3 regions of the Mesorhizobium sp. RCAM 05099 genome follow, and region 2 is predicted to be linked to each of the others. Evidence: riboswitches for the same ligand, from Rfam matches in the RefSeq annotation. Region 2 holds a riboswitch; each other region holds the start of a gene.
What was found. A riboswitch is a leader RNA that binds a small molecule or an ion and turns the genes downstream of it on or off. The one in region 2 is predicted to bind cobalamin.
Positions count from the first base shown of each region.

Region 1 (7,251 bases), 1.8 Mb from region 2:
CGCCTCGCCTTTCGAGACGGCGCGGCAAGGCGTCGTGCTCTACGCCCAGAATGGCAAGATCATGGTCAAGAACGCCGTCTGGCTGGCAGTCATCATGTGGGGCGTGTCCTTCGTCATCTTCCTGCTGATGCTGGCCCCTGCCGCCGCCATTCTCTTCATGATGCCCGGGCAGCTCGCCGGCTGGGCTTTCGTGCTCGCCATCGTCTTCGCCTGGGCCTTCAAGGCGGCCTTCATCGAACCCTTCGCTATCGCCTGCCTGATGCAGGTCTACTTCAAGACCATCGCCGGCCAGGTCCCCGATCCCGACTGGGACGCCCGGCTGGCCGAGGCATCGTCGAAGTTCAGGGAGCTCAAGGACAAGGCGCTGGCCTCCTTTGGCGGCTCGCGCTGGGGCACGGCCGGCGCGACACGCTGATCAGCGGAGCTTGCGGTCGCCACCGTAGCATCGACGGTGTTGAGGCGCGCCACGGTCGACTTGAGCAGCGCTTCGCCTTGCCCGCAAAACGTCTCGCTCATGATCAGCTCCGGCAGCGGCAGCCGGCGGCCCCAGCCATGTGTTTCGAGGTCCGGTTTGGGGGCGAACTCGGAAACGCGGCCGACGCAGAGATAGGCGACAGGCGTCACATGCTCGGGAATGGACAGCAGGCTTTTCAGCGCTTGCGCCTCGATGATGCTGACCCAGCCGACACCGACGCCTTCGGCGCGCGCCGCCAGCCAGAAATTCTGCACCGCGCAGACCGTGCTGTAGAGATCCATCTCCGGATTGTGCCAGCGTCCCAGCGGTGAATCCTTCGAGCGCCCGCGATCGCAGGTGATGCAAATGTTGAGTGCGCTTTCGCAAATGCCTTCCAGCTTGAGCTTGCGGTACAGCGTTTGCCGTTCTGCCTCGATGGCCGGCAGCTCCTGCTCGCGCGCCGCCAGGAACAGGTCGCGCACCTTTTCCCGTCGTTTGGCGTCGCGGATGACGATGAAATTCCATGGCTGCATGAAGCCGACCGACGGCGCATGGTGGGCGGCAAGGAGCAGCCGCGCCAGCACGTCATCGTCGAGCGCGGTGGGAAGGAAATGGCTGCGCACATCCCGCCGCGTGAACATGGCGCGATAAACCGCATCGCGCGCTTTCTGGTCAAATCCGTCGCCAACAGGAGCGGTCATGTGTTCCGGCATCGCTTGTCCCCTTGCGATTGCAATCAATGCCAGCCGCCTGACCATGCGGATGACGATGCCTGCCAGGCCGGTCTTCTGGCTCGGGATCAACCCGCGTCCGGCGCCTTCCCGTCATCGACAGTGGCACTTACCGGCGCGGTCCCCCTCACAGCGTTGGGCACGCCACGGAGTTCAACCGTGTTCCCGATTCTCCCGCTTGCGGCGGGCACCAGGCAGTGACGGCGACCTTACGCCGAAGCGCCAGCGACGCCAATGCCCGCAGCGACACCAATGGACGCAGGCGTGATTTTCCCCAGCCATCAGCCGCCTGCTCATGGCCTTTGTCGATCCGGGCCACTAGATTAGGACGATGGTTACCCGTCTCTACACCCATCCGATCTTCCTCGAGCACATCACGCCCCCCGGCCATCCCGAGCGGCCGGACCGCTTGCGCGCCATCGAGCGCGTGCTGGACGATGAGGCATTTGCCGCTCTCGACCGCGTCAAGGCGCCGGAAGGCGACGAGGCGACCATCCTCTACGCGCATCCCGCCGATTTCGTCGCGCGCGTCCGCGCCGCCATTCCCGACGAGGGCATCGCCCGCATCGACGCCGACACCACCGCCAGCCCGAAGAGCTGGCAGGCGGCGATCACGGCGATCGGCGCCGCCAACGCCGCCGTCGACGACGTCTTCACGGGCCGCGCCGACAATGCCTTCGTCGCCGCCCGGCCGCCGGGCCATCACGCCGAGAAGACGACGGCGATGGGTTTCTGCCTCTTCAACACCGCGGCGATCGCGGCGCGCTATGCGCAGAAGAAATTCGACGCCGAGCGTGTCGCCATCGTCGATTGGGACGTGCATCACGGCAACGGCACGCAGGACATTTTCTGGGACGATCCCTCCGTGCTCTATTGTTCGACGCACCAGATGCCGCTTTATCCCGGCACAGGGGCAAAGAACGAAACCGGTGCCGGCAACATTATCAACGCGCCACTGGCGCCGCAGACCGGCAGCGAGGTGTTTCGCGATGCCTTCCTGTCGCGCGTGCTTCCGGCGCTCGACGATTTCGCGCCGGACCTGATCATCATTTCGGCCGGTTTCGACGCGCATCACCGTGATCCGCTGGCCGAGATCAATCTGACCGAGGACGACTTCGACTGGGCGACAGGCCAGCTGATGCAGCGCGCCACGCGCCACAGCGGCAACCGGCTCGTCAGCCTGCTCGAGGGTGGTTACGATCTGCAGGGACTGGCATTTTCGGTCGCCGCCCATGTCGGGCGACTGATGAAAGGATGAATGATGGCTGGTGAGACCAACGAAGACGTCAAGGCGATGAGCTTCGAACAGGCACTCGACGCGTTGGAGAAGATCGTCGATGATCTGGAGCGCGGCGACGTGCCGCTCGATCAGTCGATCAGGATTTATGAGCGCGGCGAGGCGCTGAAGGCGCATTGCGACCGGTTGCTGAAGGCCGCGGAGGACAAGGTCGAGAAGATCAGGCTGTCGCGCGACGGCAAGCCGGTCGGAACGGAGCCGCTCGACGCGGACTGAGGCGCGGCCCGAACGATGGTCTTGCCTCACCGGTTTTTGGACACGATCATGATCGAGGATGGAACGCGTCCCGACTGAAACGGCTCCAGGACAAGAGGAGGTTCGGAAACGATGTGCAGAAACATCAAGACCCTGTTCAACTTTGATCCGCCCGCAACCAACGACGAAATCCGCGACGCGGCACTTCAGTTCGTTCGCAAGCTCAGCGGAACGACACGGCCCTCGAAGCAGAACCAGCATGCGTTCGACCACGCTGTCGATGCGATTGCCGCGTCAGCGCGCGAACTGCTCGATTCTCTCGAGACCCATCAGCATCCTCGCAATCGCGAAGAGGTTGCGGCCAAACTGCGGGCCAAGGCGGCGATCCGGTTTGCCTGAGGCGTCCAATGCGGTCGTCGACCGCTGACAAGGAGATATCGTGAGCTTCTTCCCCGGGAAAGACCCTGAGGTCGGCGATGCCTTCGCCAGCGACCAGATCGAGCTGATGGTCATTCCGAACGCCAAGGACATTGGCGGTTTTCAGGTGCGCCGCGCCCTGCCGACCGCCAAGCGGCGACTGGTCGGTCCGTTCATCTTCTTCGATCGCATGGGCCCGGCCATCCTGCGCGCCGGCCAGGCGCTCGATGTCCGCCCGCATCCGCATATCGGACTGTCGACGGTCACTTATCTGTTCGACGGCAAGATCAGGCATCGCGATCCGCTCGGCACCGAGATGGTCATCCAGCCCGGCGACGTGAACCTGATGACCGCCGGCCGCGGCATCGTCCATTCCGAGCGCACGCCCGAGGAATTGCGCGGCGCACCGATGTCGGTCTCCGGCCTGCAGACATGGCTGGCGCTGCCGGACGGCAAGGAAGAAGTGGCACCGGTATTCGAGAACACTGGCGCGGTGCTTCTTCCCGAGATCGATGCCGAAGGCGTCAGCGGGCGCGTCGTCATCGGTGATTTCCAGGGAATGCGGTCTCCGGTCAGAGCGTATTCCGACACGCTCTATGCCGACCTGCGCCTGGCCCCCGGCGCCAGCGTGAGAATTCCAGCCGATGCGGAAGAGCGCGCCATCTACACGTTGGAGGGTGAGGTCGCGATTTCAGGGGATATTTTTCCAGCGGAACGCCTGCTGGTGTTCCGGCCCGGTGACGAAATCGTCGTGTCGTCGCAGGGCGGCGCGCATTTCATGCTGTTTGGCGGCGCTTCGCTCGGCTCGCAGCGTTACATCTGGTGGAATTTCGTCTCGTCGTCCAAGGAGCGCATCGAACAGGCCAAGCAGGAATGGAAGACCGGCCGCTTCGATATCGTTCCTGGAGATGAGGAAGAGTTCATCCCGCTGCCGGAGAGCTAGGGTATGATCCCGAAAAGTGGGAACCGGTTTTCGGAAGAGATCATGCCCAACAGTTAGAGCCGTGGATCGACGCGCGTCACAGACACGCATTTACATTCGCCGGCCGGCGGCCTATTTCGCCGATGAATAGAGAGCCTGAGCCCGTGAACGCAACGCTGCATACGCCGCTTCTCGACAAGGTCCGCATTCCGGCCGACTTGCGCACGCTTGCCGAGAGCGAGCTGCCGCAACTGGCATCCGAGCTGCGCGCCGAATTGGTCGACGCCGTGTCCCGCACCGGCGGCCATCTTGGCGCCGGCCTTGGCGTGGTCGAGCTGACGGTGGCGCTGCACTATGTCTTCAACACCCCGGATGACCGGCTGATCTGGGATGTCGGCCACCAGGCCTATCCGCACAAGATCCTCACCGGCCGCCGCGACCGCATCCGCACCTTGCGGCAGGAGGGCGGCCTGTCCGGCTTCACCCGCCGCGCCGAGAGCGAGTACGATCCCTTCGGCGCCGCCCATTCCTCGACATCGATATCGGCCGGTCTCGGCATGGCCGCCGCCCGCGACCTATCCGGCGGCCGCAACAATGTCATCGCCGTCATCGGTGATGGCGCCATGTCGGCTGGCATGGCCTATGAGGCGATGAACAATGCCGGCGCGCTCGATGCCCGTCTCATTGTCATCCTCAACGACAACGACATGTCGATCGCTCCGCCGACCGGCGCCATGAGCGCCTACCTGGCGCGTCTGGCCTCGGGCAAGGCCTATATCGGCCTGCGCGACTTCGGCAAGAAACTGACCTCCTATCTCGGCAAACGCGCCGACCGTGCGATCACCAGGGCGGTCGAGCATGCACGCGGCTACGTCACCGGCGGCACGCTGTTCGAGGAGCTCGGCTTCTACCACATCGGCCCGATCGACGGTCACAATCTCGAGCATTTGATCCCGGTGCTGAAGAATGTCCGCGACAATGGCAAAGGCCCGGTGCTGATCCATGTCGTCACCCAGAAGGGCAAGGGTTATGCGCCGGCGGAAGCCGCCGCCGACAAGTATCATGGCGTCAACAAGTTCGACGTCATCACCGGTGCGCAGGCCAAGGCGCCTGCCAACGCGCCGGCCTACACCAAGGTGTTCGCCGAAAGCCTGATTCAGGAAGGCCGCGAGGACGACCGCATCGTTGCCGTCACCGCCGCCATGCCGAGCGGCACCGGCCTTGACCTGTTCGGCGAGGTGTTTCCGGCACGGACCTTCGATGTCGGCATTGCCGAGCAGCACGCGGTGACCTTCGCCGCCGGCCTCGCCACGGAAGGTTACAAGCCGTTCGCGGCGATCTATTCGACCTTCCTGCAGCGCGCCTACGACCAGGTCGTGCACGACGTCGCGATCCAGAAGCTGCCGGTGCGCTTCCCCATCGACCGCGCCGGCTTCGTCGGCGCCGATGGCGCCACCCATTGCGGCGCCTTCGACACAACCTTCCTGGCGACGCTGCCCGGCTTCGTGGTGATGGCGGCCGCCGACGAGGCGGAATTGCGCCACATGGTGCGAACCGCGGCGAGCTATGATGATGGCCCGATCGCCTTCCGCTATCCGCGCGGCAACGGCGTCGGTGTCGACATGCCGGAACGCGGCTCGGTTCTCGAAATCGGCAAGGGTCGTATCGTCAGGGAAGGCACCAAGGTCGCCCTTCTGTCCTTCGGTACGCGCTTGCAGGATTGCCTGATCGCCGCCGAGGAGCTTGGCGCTGCCGGGCTTTCCACCACCGTCGCCGATGCCCGTTTTGCCAAACCGCTCGACGAGGATCTGATCCGGCGGCTGGCCCGCTCGCACGAAGTTCTGGTGACGGTGGAAGAGGGCGCCGTTGGCGGCTTCGCCAGCCACGTGCTGCAGTTCCTCGCCCATGAGGGCCTGCTGGAAAGCGGCCTGAAGGTGCGCCCGCTGGTGTTGCCCGACGCGTTCACCGACCACGCCAAGCCGGAAAAAATGTATGCCGATGCCGGTCTCGACGCCGCTGGCATCGTGCGCACCGTGTTCACAGCGCTTGGCCATACGGTTCGCGCGCAACGCGCCTGAATCAAAACCTCAACGGCTTGAATCGATTTGCCGGCTTGAATTCGTAACGTATTGTTTACGCTGCCGTTTGGTGCTTTGCTTACCGTGTCTCTTGGCCGTTTTTCAATGGCGCCCTGCTAGATCATGATCAGGCAGGGAGATAACAACAATGAGAACGCTTCTGTGTGGCGTGGCCCTCTTGGTGGTCATTGTCGCGCCGGCCGCCGCCGAAACGCGCTATGATCGCAGCCTTGAAAAGGCTGCCATGGGCATCGTCGCCGGCAAGATGGGCGATATTCGCGGCGGCTTTTCCTATAAGCAGGTGCCGCAGCTCGTGGTCCTCCCGGACCCTGTTCCGGCGCCCGCGGTTGCGACCGAGCATCCACGCGAGCAAGCTTCGGGGGATCGAGACGACGGTTTGTCTCCAGCCGTCGAGCGCCAGGTTTCGCGAAAGTCGCGCACGCAGCGGCCATCGCGTGGCAGGTCGTCGTAGATGTCGAGGCCATCGAAATGGTCGATCGGCAAGTCGGCGACGGCCTCCGGTGGCGCAAGTCTCACATTGACGGCGATTCGCGTTCGACCGCCGGCGCTCGAGCCCAAGCCACGCCAGGCCAGCACGCAGGCGCAGGTCGGGCAGAACAGGATCTCGAGCGAAGGCGCATCCTTCCCGGCGCGCGTATAGCTACTCGTCGGTCTGGCGACGCGAATGCGTTCGTCGACATAATCGTAGGCCCAGAGCACGCCATAGCGACGGCAGAGGGTGCAATTGCAGGCTGTGATGGATCCGGGATCGCCCTCCAGGGTCCAGTGGGCCGCACCACAGTGGCAGGTTCCCGTCAGCATCCGCCCTCCTTCGAGTTCCGACAGCAAGCTGCTGTCTCCTTACCATTGTGCCGGACCCGATGCGATATTCGATGGCCGCGGAGCGGCTTGATGCGTTCCGCTTTCCGACGATGTTCCTTGTCCCGCCCCAATATCCTTGCCTTCGCGGCCGGCTTTCGCCATGAAGGCCGATGAACTCGCCTCTGCCAGCCAGCACACGCCAGCGGCTCGACGAACTGCTCGTCCAGCGCGGGCTGTTTGCCAGCCGCTCGCGTGCCCGCGACGCGGTAGAACGCGGAGCCGTCACGGTTGACGGGGTGATTGCGCGCAAGCCCGGTCAGAACGTTTTGCCGCAA
Region 1 covers NZ_CM185035.1:4,936,962-4,944,212, reverse strand. Annotated here, with positions in the region: gene AC56QQ_RS24525 (hypothetical protein) at 1-415, shown strand, start outside; partial or broken gene bluB (5,6-dimethylbenzimidazole synthase) at 586-1,095, opposite strand; cobalamin riboswitch at 1,216-1,395, opposite strand; gene AC56QQ_RS24515 (histone deacetylase family protein) at 1,517-2,443, shown strand; gene AC56QQ_RS24510 (exodeoxyribonuclease VII small subunit) at 2,447-2,698, shown strand; gene AC56QQ_RS24505 (DUF2277 domain-containing protein) at 2,810-3,076, shown strand; gene AC56QQ_RS24500 (pirin family protein) at 3,117-4,037, shown strand; gene dxs (1-deoxy-D-xylulose-5-phosphate synthase) at 4,160-6,094, shown strand; gene AC56QQ_RS24490 (hypothetical protein) at 6,243-6,566, shown strand; partial or broken gene AC56QQ_RS24485 (GFA family protein) at 6,527-6,916, opposite strand; gene AC56QQ_RS24480 (TlyA family RNA methyltransferase) at 7,087-7,251, shown strand, end outside.
Region 1: it holds a riboswitch for cobalamin, as region 2 does, so the genes downstream of both, bluB (5,6-dimethylbenzimidazole synthase) here and AC56QQ_RS15415 (CbtB domain-containing protein) in region 2, are expected to answer to the same signal.

Region 2 (7,251 bases):
ATCTCACCGCCGAAGACCCCTCCCCACAAGGGGAGGTAAGGGCGCTAGAACTCAATCCCCTGCTGCGCCTTCACGCCCGCCGAAAAATGATGCTTGGTCACGCCCATTTCGGTGACGAGGTCGGCTGCCTCGACCAGCGCCGGCTTGGCGTTGCGGCCGGTGACGACAATATGCAGGCCCTCGCGCCGGCCCTTCAGCGCCGCAACCACCTTGTCGAGATCGAGGTAGTCGTAGCGCAGCGCGATATTCAATTCGTCGAGTACGAGCAGGCTGATCGACGGATCGGTCATCAGCTCCAGCACCTTGGCCCATGCAGCTTCGGCGGCGGCAATGTCGCGCTTCAGATCCTGTGTCTCCCAGGTAAACCCCTCGCCCATCGCATGCCAGACGACGCGGTCGCCGAAGGCGGCAAAGGCGTCCTTCTCGCCGGTATGCCATTTGCCCTTGATGAACTGGACGACGCCGACGCGCTTGCCATAGCCGAGCATCCGCAGCGCAAGACCAAAGGCGGCTGTCGTCTTGCCCTTGCCTGGGCCCGTGTTGACGATGAGCAGGCCCTTCTCGATCGTCTTGGCCGCGACCTCGGCATCCTGCACCGCCTTGCGCTTGGCCATCTTGGCGCGATGGCGTTCTTCTTCCTTTTGGTCGATCTCGGTCATGTCATTTCACCTTGAGCGGCAGCCCCGCCACCATCAGCAGCACCGTATCGGCGACCGCGGCGACCTGCTGGTTGAGCCGGCCGGCGGCATCGCGGAAACGGCGAGCCAGTGCATTGTCCGGCACGATACCTTGCCCGACTTCATTGGAAACCACGAACCACGGCCCGCGTGGCCGCGACAGCACAGCCGCCAGCCGCCGGCATTCCAGGTCGAGATCATGTTCGGCCAGCATGTGATTGGTCAACCACAGCGTCAGGCAGTCGACAAGCACCGGCTGATTGTCCGGCAAGGTCCCCAGCGCGCCGGTCAGATCGAGCGGCGCGTCGAGGGTCGTCCAGCCTTCGCCGCGTCGCGACCGGTGCAGCGCGATGCGTTCACGCATCTCGTCATCATAGGCTTGAGCCGTGGCGATATAGGCCCATGGCGAGCGCAAGGCCGTCGCCAGCGTTTCGGCGTGCGCGCTCTTGCCGGAGCGCGCGCCACCGATGATGAAAGTCAGCTTGCTGCGATCAGGCAAAGCTGTCGCGCAGGCTGGTCGCGGTGCCGGTGAAGCGGCCGCGCACCACCCCAACAACCACGCCAAGCACCAGCCAGAACACCAGATTGGTCAGCGTCACCGCCACCACGAACTGGTGGTGGAGGCCCTCCGGGATCGCTGTCTCGAAGCTGTCGGGCTGTGGCGCGCCAACGACATGCGGTGCCACGATCAAGGCCACACCCAAGATCGCCAGCGGCAGCGATTTGCGGAAGGCGATTAGGCCAAGACCGGCCGCGGTCACCGCAACCGTTGCCCACCACCAGATCTGGCGCTGGGTGAGATCGGCCGCCGGCATGGCCGGCAGTTCCGGCGGCAGGCCGAGGCCCGGCGCCAGCGTGAACACGGCAAAGCCGGCCAGTCCCCAGAACACGCCCTGACGCCAATTGCCGATGCCCCCGGCGAATTCGGAGACCGCGACCAGGATCAGGGCGAAGCCGATTCCGGTGACGATATTGGCAAGCACGCTGAAGGCGAAACGCTCGAAACCGTCGGCCGGCGCCCAGCCTTCGTCTTCCGCCGCCGGAGCGGCTGCTTGCGCCGGCGCGGCAGAACTCATGGCATTCGCCGCCGGGGCGGCCGTGCTCATGGCATTGGTATCTGTTGCGGCCGGTGCGGCGTGGTCATGGTGATGGCCGCCGCCGGCCTGTTCGTAGACTTCCGCCTTCAGGATCAGAGGCACGGTGGCGTAGGCCTGCATGCTGGCGAGAACGACGCCGGCCACGAGCCCTGCGATCGCCGCGATGAACACGACGTTGCGAAACAGGTTCATGATGTCAGACCCTTGTCAGTGGCAGGGAAACGCCATCGAATGGCGATAGTCGTGGGCGGCATTGTGGACCGCATCGATATGCGAGAAGCCGACAAAGCCCATCACGAAAATGCCGAGAAACGCAGCAAGAGCTAGCTGCATGAAGCGCGACTGCGAGGAGACGGAAGCGCCGAGCGAGACGGAAGCGGTATTCATGTCTTGTCCTTTCGCCCTCCACCCGAGGGCATCGAAGTCAGTTTCCTGTCGCCGGCAGGTCTCCTGGCTCGCGGTTCAGCGCCCTTCCCCACCTTCCCGAAGAGAAATCTTCAGTGGCATATGGAGAGGACTACCGCACACAGTTGCGGGGGCAGCCACGGCATTGGGCGAAAACTCGCCCGCACCGCATTCCCTCTTGGCTCCAAAATGGAACCGACGACATCAGCGACTATAGGCAGAATCGTCGCCTCCGGCAAACCAAATTCCACCGCCAACCATCGTGAATGCGTCGTGCCACCAGGCGGTCCACCGGTGCGGCAATTGACAATTTTCCTGGCCGGGTGTCGGCTGACGCGTCACAGGACGCCAGCCATGCAGCCCAGCCCGAGCCAGCACGATCCCTATAACGGCCTCACCCGGGCCGAGCCGACGCTGCCATCGTCAGCCTATTGGGACGCGGACAGCTATCAGCGCGACCTCGATGCGATCTGGTACAGAAGCTGGCTGCTCGTCTGCCGCGAAACCGACCTTGCCCAACCGCTTTGCTTCCGCACCTTCCGCGTCGGCACGCAGGAAATCGTCCTGTTGCGCGACGAGACCGGCGAACTGCGCGCCTTCCACAACACCTGCCGGCATCGCGGCTCGCAGCTTTGCCAGGAAAGCGAGGGGCGGCTGAAGGCGCGGCTGATCACCTGCCCCTATCATGCCTGGTCCTACTCGCTGCGCGGCGATCTCGTGCGCGTGCCGTCGAAATCGCTGCCGGATGGCTTCGACAAGGCCAACCATCCGCTCTATCGCGTCGCGCTGTCGGTGTGGCGCGGCTTCGTCTTCGTCAATTTGCAGGAGGATGCCACCACCTCGGCCCAGTCATGCTTCGATCCCGCCTCCGGCGATCTCGGCAACTGGCCGCTGGAGACGCTGGTGAGCGGCCATGTGCTGCGCAAGGTGATGAACTGCAACTGGAAGATCTTTTGGGAAAACTTCAACGAATGCCTGCACTGCCCGGGCGTCCACAAGGACTTGTCGCGGCTGGTGCCGATCTATGGCCGCGGCCTGATGAGCCGGCACGACGACCCCAACTGGGCCCGTCACGCCGACAATGACGCGCCGGAATTTTCCGGCGGTTTGCGCGAGGGCGCGCAGACATGGTCGCGTGACGGCCAGGCGCACGGGCCGGTCTTCACCGGCCTCACACCAGCCGAACGCGCCGCCGGCCAGACCTATGCCACCAACCTGCCGTCGATGTTCATTGTCGGCCATGTCGACTATGTTCGCACGGTGCGGCTGGTGCCGCTTGGCCCCGAGCAGACCGAGCTTGTCGCCGAATGGCTGTTCGCGCCCGAGGCGCTCCCTGCGACCGACATCGACAACATCATCGCCTTCGGCACCCAGGTGCTGGAGGAGGATGCGGCAATCTGCGAGGTCAACCAGAAGGGCCTGCGCTCGATGCGCCACAAGGCCGGCGTGCTGATGCCCGAGGAGTATGATCTGCATCGCTTCCACAACTGGGTGCGCGAGCGGCACGCGGCGCTTTCGCCGGCGCCCTGATCCTCACAGCGACTTCGGCAGATACCGCCAGGTCACAAAGCCGCAAACCGCCGCCAGCAGACTGAGCGTGACGAACACCGAGCCGAGCCCGAAGAAGGCCAGCACCACGGAATAGACCAGTGGCGGCGTCAGTTCGGAAAAGTCGAGATAGGTGCGGTAGACCGCCGCCATCTGCGCCCGCTCATAGGAGCGCACCGAGCGCATGAAGGCTGTCGAGCCCAGCGCGTCGAGCGCAATGGTGAAGAACGCGCCGCACAGCAGGAAGGCACCGGTGAGCAACGGTTCGGTTACGCCCACCGCGCCCGCCGCCATAAGCATCGCCGACATGGCGAAATAGGCGAATGTCATGGTCCTGCGGCCACCGAAGCGTTTTCCCGCCTTGCCCCAGAAGATGGCCATGAACAGCAGCGCATTGCCTGCCGAAACCAGGAGGCCTCCGGCCAGCTTGCCCTCGCCGGTGATCACCATGAACAGCGGCCCATAAACGAAGAACGTCGTCCAGAAACAGGAACGGCCGAAGGCGATCAGCCATGCCAGCCTCAACCTTGGTTGCGCGACGAAGCGGCCGATATTGGCGAGTGGGTTGGCGGGCCGGGTCTTGCCCGGGCGGATCGAGGGGTTGTCGCCAAGCCGGTAGGTCCAGAACAGCGCCAGCAGGGCAAGAGCGAACACGGCCACGGCACCATGCGCGGCATAGATGCCGAAGCGCGTGTAGAGGAAGATGCCGAGCGTCGGCCCGCCCGTCCAGGCGAACATCGACCACGCCATGCGCAGCGATTCGGCCTGCATGAAGTCGGTCTTGCGGATGTGGTCCATGATGTAGAGGTTGAGCGTGATCGACAGCGCGCTGGCGCCCATCACGCGGCACAGCATACCGGCCAGTTGCCCGGCAAGCGTGTGCGTGACGAAGAACAGCGAGCCGATGGCCAGCAGGCACGCACCGGCGGTGTAGACCCAGCGCCGGGCAAAACGGCGGATCAGCATCGGCATGAACAGCGTCACCGACAGGCCGAGCAACGCCACGATGGTGTAGAGGATCGAGACGATCTGCTCGTTGTGGAGGATCTCGTAGGCCTGGATCGGGATGACGCTCGAGACCGTGGCGCGTGCGAAGGATTCGACCGCATAGAGCGAGGCGAATGTACGCGCATCCGCGGCCTTGAGGGCCGGAAGCCAGATCGGATGGCGCACATGGGTGGACATTGCTTCCCCAAAGCAGAATCGCGGCATCAAATCTGCCGCCGCGATCCATCCCCCCGGTAACAGGAAACCGACGCCTTCCCGGTAAAATGCGAAATCGGTCAAAGGCTTTCTAGCGCTGGCCCAAAGCGAGCCTGACGCGGCGCAGTTGGATCTTTGCACCTCAGGGAATCCCGACGCTGCTGTCCACGGGCAATCGGCATCGAAGCACGCATGGTCAGCTTCTTTTGTCCGGTGCAACCGTGATAGTCGTCATGCGGGGCTGATTCAGATCGCGAGACCATGAGCATCCATACGCCGACCGCACCCGTTCAGGATCAACCGAAGCGCATCATCGCCATCGACATCGTGCGCGGCATCGCGCTCATCGCCATGGCGAGCTACCATTTCACCTGGGATCTGGAATTCTTCGGCTACACCGATCCTGGCCTGACCGCCTTCGGCTTGTGGAAGATCTACGCGCGCTGCATCGCCTCGACCTTCCTGTTCCTGGTCGGTGTCAGCCTGTACCTCGCCCATGGCCGGCGGATCCGCTGGAACGGCTTCTGGAAGCGTTTCGCCATGGTCGCCGGAGCGGCGATCGCCATTTCGGTCGTCACCCGCATCGCCACGCCGGACGGCTTCATCTTCTTCGGCATCCTGCACGAAATTGCACTCGCCAGCCTGCTTGGCCTGCTGTTCCTTCGGCTGCCGGCGCTGCTGACGCTTGTTGTTGCCGCGCTCGTCATCGCGGCGCCCGTCTATCTGCGCCTCGAGGCTTTCGACCATCCGTGGCTGTTGTGGGTCGGCCTCTCGGCAACCAGCCCGCGCTCCAATGACTACGTTCCGCTGTTCCCCTGGTTCGGCGCGGTGCTCCTCGGCATCGCCGCGGCGAAACTCGCCTCCGCCTCCGGCCTACGGGCGCGCCTGGCGAGCCTCACGCCGGGTCGTTGGGCCAATCCGCTGGTCTTCATCGGCCGGCACAGCCTGGCTTTCTATTTGATCCACCAGCCGCTGCTGATCGGCTGTGTCTGGCTGTTTTCGCAAGTGATGCCGGCCAAGGTCGAAACCCCGCAGGTGAATTTCCTGAAGACCTGCCAACTGTCGTGCGAGCAGTCGCGCGACACCGAATTCTGTGCGAGCTATTGTGTGTGCATGCTCGACACGCTCGAGGGCGAGGCCTCTCTTGATCGCCTCTACAACAACGACCAGACTGCGGACTGGAAGGCGCATCTGTCCGATCTCGCCGGCATGTGCACCGCCAAGACCGAAGACAAGATGACTGAGGGAGGGGCACAATGACCGAGAACCAGCCGAAGCCGGGCCTCATACCGTGGCCGCCGCTGATCTACATCGCCGCCATCGCTATCAGCGTCGCCCTCGGTCTTTTCTATCCCCTGCCCTGGATCGGCGACCTGCTCGGCGACATCCTGTTCGCCGCCGGCTGGGTGGCGCTGTTCGGCGTCGCGGCACTCTGGTTCACCGCGATCCGCACGATGACCCGAGCCAAGACAACGCTCAACCCCAATGCGGTGCCCGATCACCTTGTCACCACAGGTCCCTTCGGCATCACCCGCAATCCGATGTATCTGGCCAACGCGCTGCTGTTGATCGGCGTCGGCTTTGTTTCGGGGATCGCATGGTTCCTGCTGTTTGCCTTCATCGCCGCCTTCGCCACGCAGAAGGTCGCGATCGAGGGAGAGGAAAAGATCCTGGCGGCGAAGTTCGGCAAGAAATACCGCGACTACGCCAAACGCGTGCGGCGCTGGATCTGAGGCGCGGCGGATCAGTCCGAAGCCTTGTGTGGCGCGCCTGCCGTGTCCGGAAGCAGTTTCCGGCCGACATAAAACAGCACCGGGATCAGCAGCACGATGGCCAGGACGACGGCGGGCGCTGACAAGGCGAAGCCGGTCGCCGAAATATATCCCTCGCGAAATGCCTGATGCAGCAGAGCCGCGGTGACCGGCAGGTTCAGTGCGAGAGCGGTCGCGGTCCCCGGCATATAGCGGCGCGTGACCATTGTGACGAGCAGATGTGGAAAAGCCACGTTGAGCAGCATCGCAAGCGCATAGCCCGACAGGACGTAGGCGCCGAAACTCTCCCGTCCCTGCACGGTGGCGAGCAAAGCCGCAACGCCAGCAAGAACAACCAGCACGAACACCGCGAAGCGGAATTCGTTGGCCCCGACGGGACGATGCCAGCGCCCCGCCCGCTCGGACCAGGCGGGCAGGAAAACCGCCTCCTCCAGATTGTGGACGGTGACGGCGGCGACAAACAGCCAGGCGAGAGTGATGAACATGACGTGATCGATCGCCGGTTCAAGCTTTCACGGTTCCTGGCGGCGAGACATCGGAGCAACCGCA
Region 2 covers NZ_CM185035.1:3,132,953-3,140,203, reverse strand. Annotated here, with positions in the region: gene cbiB (adenosylcobinamide-phosphate synthase CbiB) at 1-1, shown strand, start outside; gene cobO (cob(I)yrinic acid a,c-diamide adenosyltransferase) at 45-659, opposite strand; gene cobU (bifunctional adenosylcobinamide kinase/adenosylcobinamide-phosphate guanylyltransferase) at 661-1,176, opposite strand; gene AC56QQ_RS15420 (CbtA family protein) at 1,169-1,966, opposite strand; gene AC56QQ_RS15415 (CbtB domain-containing protein) at 1,982-2,161, opposite strand; cobalamin riboswitch at 2,198-2,394, opposite strand; gene AC56QQ_RS15410 (aromatic ring-hydroxylating oxygenase subunit alpha) at 2,534-3,709, shown strand; gene AC56QQ_RS15405 (MFS transporter) at 3,713-4,912, opposite strand; gene AC56QQ_RS15400 (heparan-alpha-glucosaminide N-acetyltransferase) at 5,192-6,190, shown strand; gene AC56QQ_RS15395 (methyltransferase family protein) at 6,187-6,663, shown strand; gene AC56QQ_RS15390 (HXXEE domain-containing protein) at 6,675-7,187, opposite strand.

Region 3 (7,251 bases), 2.7 Mb from region 2:
ATGATCTCTTCCGGGCGACGCGCACAGTTGACGAAGCCGACATCGGTCCATGGCGCGCAGTCGTTGAGCCAGCGCAGCATCGACATCATCGGCGTCACGCCGGAGCCGGCCGAAATAAACAAATATTTGGCCGCCGGGTGGCTGTGCAGCGAGAAGTCGCCGGCCGGCCCATAGGCCTTGACATGGGTGCCGGGCGCCAGATGATCGAACATCCAGCGTGTGCCGATGCTGCCCGCTTGTGCCTTCACCGTCACCGCGATCGAGAACGGCCGAGACGGCGAGGACGACAGCGTGTAGGTGCGCATCAGCGGCCCCTCGGCGGTCGGCAGCTCCAACGTCACGAACTGGCCAGGCTTGTAGCGGAACCAGGTCTGGTTGTCGGAGCGGAAGGTGAAGGTCTTTACGTCGGGGGCCTCGTCGGCGACGCCGATCACTTCCAGCACCTGGAGCCTGTCGTTCCAGGGCGCCATCTCGTCGAGATGGCGATAGAGGCCAAGATCCGTCATCGCATTCATCCTCTTGTCCCTTTTGTTCCGTGCATGGCTTGAACCGAAAACCGCTGCGCGCTTTTGGGCGCCATGCGCTAGGCGACGCTGCGCAGGGCCGGCCTGCCGTCTCCGGCAAGGCGTGGGCCGATGAAGCGTGCATACCAGTCGACGAACTGGATCACGCCGCCCTCATGCAGCTCCGAATAGGGACCTGGTTCGTAGGCCGGTGACAGGATGCCGAAGGCATTTTCCTCGACGATGCGGCGGTCCTGGTCGTTGGTCTCGGTCCACACATGGGTGAGTTCGGCGAGATCGTAGTCGACGCCTTCGACCGCATCCTTGTGCACCAGCCATTTGGTCGTCACCGCGGTTTCCGTGGCGCTGATCGGCAGCACGCGGAAGGTCACCGCATGGTCGATGAGGATGTGGTTCCACGTCGTCGGATAGTGATAGTGCATTAAAGTGCCGATGCGGTCGGCGGAGACGGTGTCGGACAGGTTCTTCTTCACCGCCTGCTTGCCGGTCATCGTGTAGCTGACGGCATCGCGCAACAGCGGCGCGCGGGTGGCGCGGTACTGCCCGGCCGGATCGATGCGAAACTTGCTCGGCAGGCCGGCCGCTTCGCATTTCGCCCAGTGCGCAAGCATTTCAGGGTCGCTGTCGGCGCCTTGCACGCCGGTCACCGTCGGTGCTTCCGGGAAGGTCTTGCAGAGCTCCGGATGATTGCCGGCGCAATGGTAGCACTCGCGGTTGTTTTCCCAGACCAGCTTCCAGTTGCCCTTCTCGATGATCGTGCTCTCGAAGGCGACTTTTGCCTCGCGCAGCCGGTGCGGCAGCAGATAGGGTTCGATCATCGCCCGCATCGGCGCGAAATCAGCCGGCTCCTTGGCCAGGCAAATGAAGATGTAACCGCCGACGGTCTCGCAGGCGACCGGCTTCAGGCCGAACTGGCTCTTGTCGAAACCGTCGGCCATCTGCCCGGCGAACAGCAGCCTTCCGTCCAGCTCATAGGTCCATTGGTGGTAGGGGCAGACCAGCTTGGCCGCCGTGCCCTTGTCGGAGTTGCAGACACGGCTGCCGCGATGGCGGCAGGAATTGTGGAAGCCGTTGATCTTGCCTTGCTGGTCGCGGACGAGGACGACCGGATAGTCACCGATCTGCACGGTGATGTAGCTGCCCGGCTTCGGCAGTTCGCAATCATGGCCGATGAACAGCCAGTCGCGATACCAGATCAGCTCCATGTCGAGCTTGAAATAGTCGGGGTCGGTGTAAAAGGGCTGCTCGAGTGAAAAGCCTTGCTTGCGGCCATTCAAGAGCCTCAGCATGTCGTTGCGCGCGTCCATGTCCTGTCCTCTCAATCAAGGACTGCATCGGAGGGGAAGAGAGGAAGGATCGGACGCAAGCCGGCAATGTGTCGGACATGCGCTATCCACCTCTTGACCGCCCACCGCGATCAGTCGAGTCTAGACATCTCCGGCTGGTTTCCGGGCTCTGGAGTTGTCCTTGCGGACGATCGCGACACCTTCCCAGGCTTTCGGCCCAGTGGTCTCCCGTTGCGACTTGAACTCCACCACCGTTGCGGGGGCAGCGCCGGATTCTGACCGGCTTCCCAATTCTCCGCCTCGTCGTCACGAAGCGGCACCTGAGATGTCATGATCTAATCACGACGGCGCTTGCGACATCGGCATGAAAGCGACATCGCATCCATGCGGCGCGACACGCGTACGAACGCCCGGATTGGCGATTGCCGGGCTGAAATCCGATCTCCCCGATTGCCATTCGCCGGCCGCGGTCTTCCCGAATCCGGTCGCTGGCGGAAGCCAAAAACCGTTAACGGTTTCGAAAAGTGACTATTAGCTGCCTCTAAAATCGAACCGAACGGTTCGTTTCTGTTGACGGTGCGTGCAGGACGGTGTGAACGCTGGACCCTGGACACAGTTGGTGATCGGAACGGCAATTTTATCTAACTAACTGATATAAAACAGAAAAGTACATGATGTAGAAGGCCCTGGTACAATTTCAAGTGGCAGATTCATGGTCCACACGAAACAACTTCGTGATTGGAAATGGCTGGATGGCTCTCCCACATCGGGGCTGTCCGAACGACGCGAATTCCTTCCAAGACACGCCGCTAGACGGACGGAAATAAGAAGATACTGGAGTACCAAAAAATGAAAAAGATTGTCCTCACTGCCGCCGCCCTTCTGGCCATTTCCGGCAGCGCCTTCGCTAACGGTAGCGATCACTACGGTTCAAATGCCCCGGCAGCCACTGCTGTCGACAGCTCGTACACGGCTTCGATCAAGAAGTCGGAACCGGCTGCTCAGACGCCTGCCCAGGGCAGCGACCGTAACCTCTTCGGCAACAACTAACAGCCGATCGCCAGCAGGCGGCGGCTTGCCCGCCGTCCTGGCGAAATCCAGAAATTCAGGAGTACTTGAAATGAAGAAGATCATCCTTGCTGCCGCCGCCGTTCTGGCCATCTCCGGCAGCGCCTTCGCCGGCAGCGACAACTTTGGCTCCAATGGCGCCAATCAGCCCGCCGCCACCTCGGTTGACAGCTCGCGCACGGCTTCGATCCAGAAGTCGGTTCCGGCTGAAAAGCAGCCCGTCGTTCAGGGCAGTGACCGTAACCTCTTCGGCAACAACTAACAGCCGATTCCCCAGGTGACGGCGGGTGTGCCCGCCGCCCTGGCGAAACCCAGAAATTCAGGAGTACTTGAAATGAAGAAGATCCTTATCGCCACCGCCGCCCTCCTTGCCGTTTCCGGCAGCGCTTTTGCCGGCAGCGACAATTTTGGCTCCAACGGTGCCAACCAGCCTGCCGCCACGGTCGACAGCTCGTATACGGCCTCGATCAAGAAGTCGGAGCCGGCTGCCCAGGCGCCTGCCCAGGGCAGCGACCGCAACCTGTTCGGCAACAACTAACATCCGAAAGCAAGGCGGCGGGCCAGCCCGCCGTCTGGAACTTGAAATACCGGAGTATCAAAAATGAAAAAGATTGTTCTTACTGCCGCCGCACTTCTGATTGCCGCCGGCAGCGCCTATGCCCGCAACGACAACGTTGGCGGCACCGACATCAACAAGCAGGCGACCGTCAACGTCGACACCTCGCATACGGGCTCGATCCGCAACAGCGGCTCGCCTGTCTACAAGCTGCTCAATTCGTCGGGTGACGTAGAGAAGTCCGCCCCCCAGGGCAGCGACCGGAATCTCTTCGGCCACTAGAGCAGTTCACCGTTTCACGGAAACGGCAAACCGCTCTAACTCTTTGTTTTGACGCAATTCCGGACGGAAAACCGTTTCACACTTTTCCTGGAATTGCTCTAACAACCGAACTTGATTCCTGAAAAAAGAGCGGCGGGCCTTGCCCGCCGCTCTTTTTTCTCGCCTTGGTCCAGCAGGACAGGCCGCCTCAGGCTGCCTTTGCTTCCGGCTTCTGGAGCGCGAAGGAATGTCCGTCCGCGTCGAAGATGTGCAGGTCCTCGGCGTTGGCGCTCAGCCGCAATGTCGAGCCGCGCTTGACCTCGACATTGCCGGGCAGCTTCGTCACCAGCGGCAGGTCGGCGCGGCCGATGTCGATGTATACAAGCTGGACCTCGCCGAGCTGCTCGACATAATCCACCGTTCCCTCGAAGAGATAGTCCGCGCCGGTGGCGATGATCAGGTCTTCCGGCCGCACGCCGAAACTCACCGCAGCACCCTTTGCCGAAGCCGGTGTCGAGATCGGCACCGTCGCCTTCCGCCCGCCGACATGGCTGACGACGGTCGGGTTTCCGGTCTTGTCGATGGTCGCCGGCAGGATGTTCATGGCCGGCGAGCCGATGAACTGGGCGACGAACAGGTTGCCGGGCTTCTTGTAGAGATCCATCGGCGTGCCGACCTGTTCGATATGGCCTTCCTTGAGCACCACGATGCGGTCGGCCAGCGTCATCGCCTCGACCTGGTCGTGGGTGACGTAGATCATGGTCGTGTTGGGCATCGATTCCTTGAGCTTGGCAATCTCGATGCGGGTGGCGACGCGCAGCGCCGCGTCAAGGTTCGACAGGGGTTCGTCGAACAGGAACACTTTCGGATTGCGCACGATGGCGCGGCCGATGGCGACGCGCTGGCGCTGGCCGCCCGACATCGCCTTGGGCAGCCGGTCGAGATATTTGGTCAGCTGCAGGATTTCCGCCGCCTGCCGCACCCGCTTGTCGATCTCGGCCTTGCTTTCCTTGCCGATCTTCATCGAGAACGCCATGTTGTCGTAGACGGTCATGTGCGGATAAAGCGCATAGGACTGGAACACCATTGCGATGCCCCGCTTCGACGGCGGCACGTCATTCACCACCTCGCCGGCGATCTTGAGCTCACCGGAGGTGATTTCCTCGAGCCCGGCGATCGACCGCAGCAAGGTCGACTTGCCGCAGCCGGACGGGCCGACGAAGACGATGAACTCGCCCGACTTTATATCGAGGTCGATGCCGTGGAGAATGTTCAGATTGCCGTAGGACTTCTTCACTTGCCTTAGCGTGACATCGGCCATTGGTTTCCTCCCAGTGATTTGAAATTCAGTCGATGCGCCCGAACCAGGCGCCGTAGCCGCCGAGCTGTATGGAACCGGTGCTCGTCTGGCCCGAAAAACCGTGCCCGGGCAAAGGGTGCAACGATCGGTCGCCAAGGTCAATCTCGGTCGGCTTGGCTGCCAGATTGAAGACGCAGACGATCTGTTCATTGCCTGCCCGGCGTGTGAAAGCGACCGTGTCGCCCTGGCTTTCGATGAAGGTGATGTCGCCCTTGGCCAGCGCCGGATGAGCGTGCCGGAAGGTGAGAAAGCGCCGGTAGTGCTCGAGCAAGGAGCGATCATCGCCCTGCTGGACATTGACCGCTTGCGAAAGATGCTTTCCGGGCACTGGCAGCCACGGCTTCGCCGTCGAGAAGCCGCCATTCTTGGCGGCGGCATCCCACACCATCGGCGTGCGACAGCCGTCGCGGCCCTTGAATTCCGGCCAGAAGCGGATGCCATAGGGGTCCTGCAGATCCTCGAATCGCAGGTCGGCTTCGCCAAGGCCGAGTTCCTCGCCTTGATAGATGCAGACCGAGCCGCGCAAGGACATCAGCAGCGCCGAGATGACCTTGAGATAGGCGGTCGGGTCGGCCTCATTGGCGGCCCAGCGCGAGGCGGGGCGCATCACGTCATGGTTGGAGAAGGCCCAGCACGACCAGCCGTCACTGGCGACCTTGCCGAAGGCTTCCAGCACCGAGCGGACCTTGGCCGCGCTGATCTTTTCGGGCGCCAGGAAGTCGAAGGAATAGCACATCTGCACGCGCTTGCCGCCGGCGGTATAGGCCGCCACCACTTCCAGCCCGCGCTGCGAATCGCCAACCTCGCCGACGGCGGCGGCTGCCGGGTATTCGTCGAGCAAGGCGCGGAACCGTTCGAGGAAACCAAGGTTCTCCGGTCGGCTCTTGTCGTAGAGATGGTCCTGGTAATTGTAGGGATTAACCGCCGGCGCCGTCTGGTCGTTGCGCTCCTCCGGCGGCAGCGGCGGGTTGTTTTCCAGGCCCAGGCTGTGGAAGTAGAAATTGATGGTGTCGAGCCGGAAGCCGTCGACGCCGCGCTCCAGCCAGAAGCGGGTGACGTCGAGCAGCGCGTCCTGGACTTGACGGTTGTGGAAGTTGAGGTCGGGCTGCTCGGCCAGGAAGTTGTGCAGATAATATTGCTGGCGGCTGGTGTCCCATTGCCACGCCGATCCGCCGAAGATCGACAGCCAGTTGTTGGGCGGCGTGCCGTCCGGCCTGGCGTCCGCCCAGACATACCAGTCGGCCTTCGGGTTGGTGCGGCTCGACCGGCTTTCCTTGAACCACGGATGATTGTCGGCGGTGTGCGACAGCACCTCGTCGATCATCACCTTCAAGCCCAGCCTGTGCGCCTCGGCGGTCAGCGCATCGAAATCGGCCAACGTGCCGAACATCGGATCGACGTCGCAATAGTCGGACACGTCGTAGCCGAAATCCTTCATCGGCGACTTGAAGAACGGCGATATCCAGATGGCGTCCACGCCGAGTGCCGCGATGTAGGGGAGCCTGCCGATGATGCCCCTTAGGTCACCGATGCCATCGCCGTTCGAGTCCTGGTAACTGCGCGGATAGATCTGGTAGATCACCGCGCCTCGCCACCAGTCGCGATCGACGGCGAGGTCAGGTTTCGAACTGGCCTTCAAAGCGGATTGCATTGTCTCAGCCTCCTTTCACCGAGCCGGCAAGCAGCCCACGGACGAAATAGCGCTGCAGCGAGAAGAACACGATCAGCGGCACGATGATGGTCACGAAGGCCGATGTCGTCAGGATCTCCCAATCGCCACCGCGTGAACCAAGCAAGGCATTGAGCTTGGCCGTCAGCACGATCTGGTCTGCTTCCGTACCCAGGAAAACCATCGCCACCAGCAGATCGTTCCATACCCACAGGAACTGGAAGATGGCAAACGAGGCCAGCACCGGAAATGACAGCGGCAGCACGATCTTGACGAAGATCTCGAAATCGCTGGCGCCGTCGATGCGCGCCGATTCCATGATCTCGCGCGGCAGGCCGGCAATGTAGCTGCGCAACAGGTAGATCGCGAAGGGCAGGCCAAAGCCGGTATGCGCCAGCCAGATGCCAAGATAGGTTTTCGACGGCACGCCAAAGAACGAACCGACGCCGTTGTAGAGCTTGAGAAGCGGGATCAGCGACATCTGCAGCGGCACCACCAGCAGGCCGATGATGACCGCGATCAGCAGC
Region 3 covers NZ_CM185035.1:444,277-451,527, forward strand. Annotated here, with positions in the region: gene AC56QQ_RS02130 (FAD-binding oxidoreductase) at 1-506, opposite strand, end outside; gene AC56QQ_RS02135 (aromatic ring-hydroxylating oxygenase subunit alpha) at 584-1,831, opposite strand; cobalamin riboswitch at 1,947-2,149, opposite strand; gene AC56QQ_RS02140 (DUF680 domain-containing protein) at 2,660-2,860, shown strand; gene AC56QQ_RS02145 (DUF680 domain-containing protein) at 2,931-3,140, shown strand; gene AC56QQ_RS02150 (DUF680 domain-containing protein) at 3,213-3,416, shown strand; gene AC56QQ_RS02155 (DUF680 domain-containing protein) at 3,480-3,716, shown strand; gene AC56QQ_RS02160 (ABC transporter ATP-binding protein) at 3,904-5,016, opposite strand; gene bglA (beta-galactosidase BglA) at 5,042-6,706, opposite strand; gene AC56QQ_RS02170 (carbohydrate ABC transporter permease) at 6,711-7,251, opposite strand, start outside.
Region 3: it holds a riboswitch for cobalamin, as region 2 does, so the genes downstream of both, AC56QQ_RS02135 (aromatic ring-hydroxylating oxygenase subunit alpha) here and AC56QQ_RS15415 (CbtB domain-containing protein) in region 2, are expected to answer to the same signal.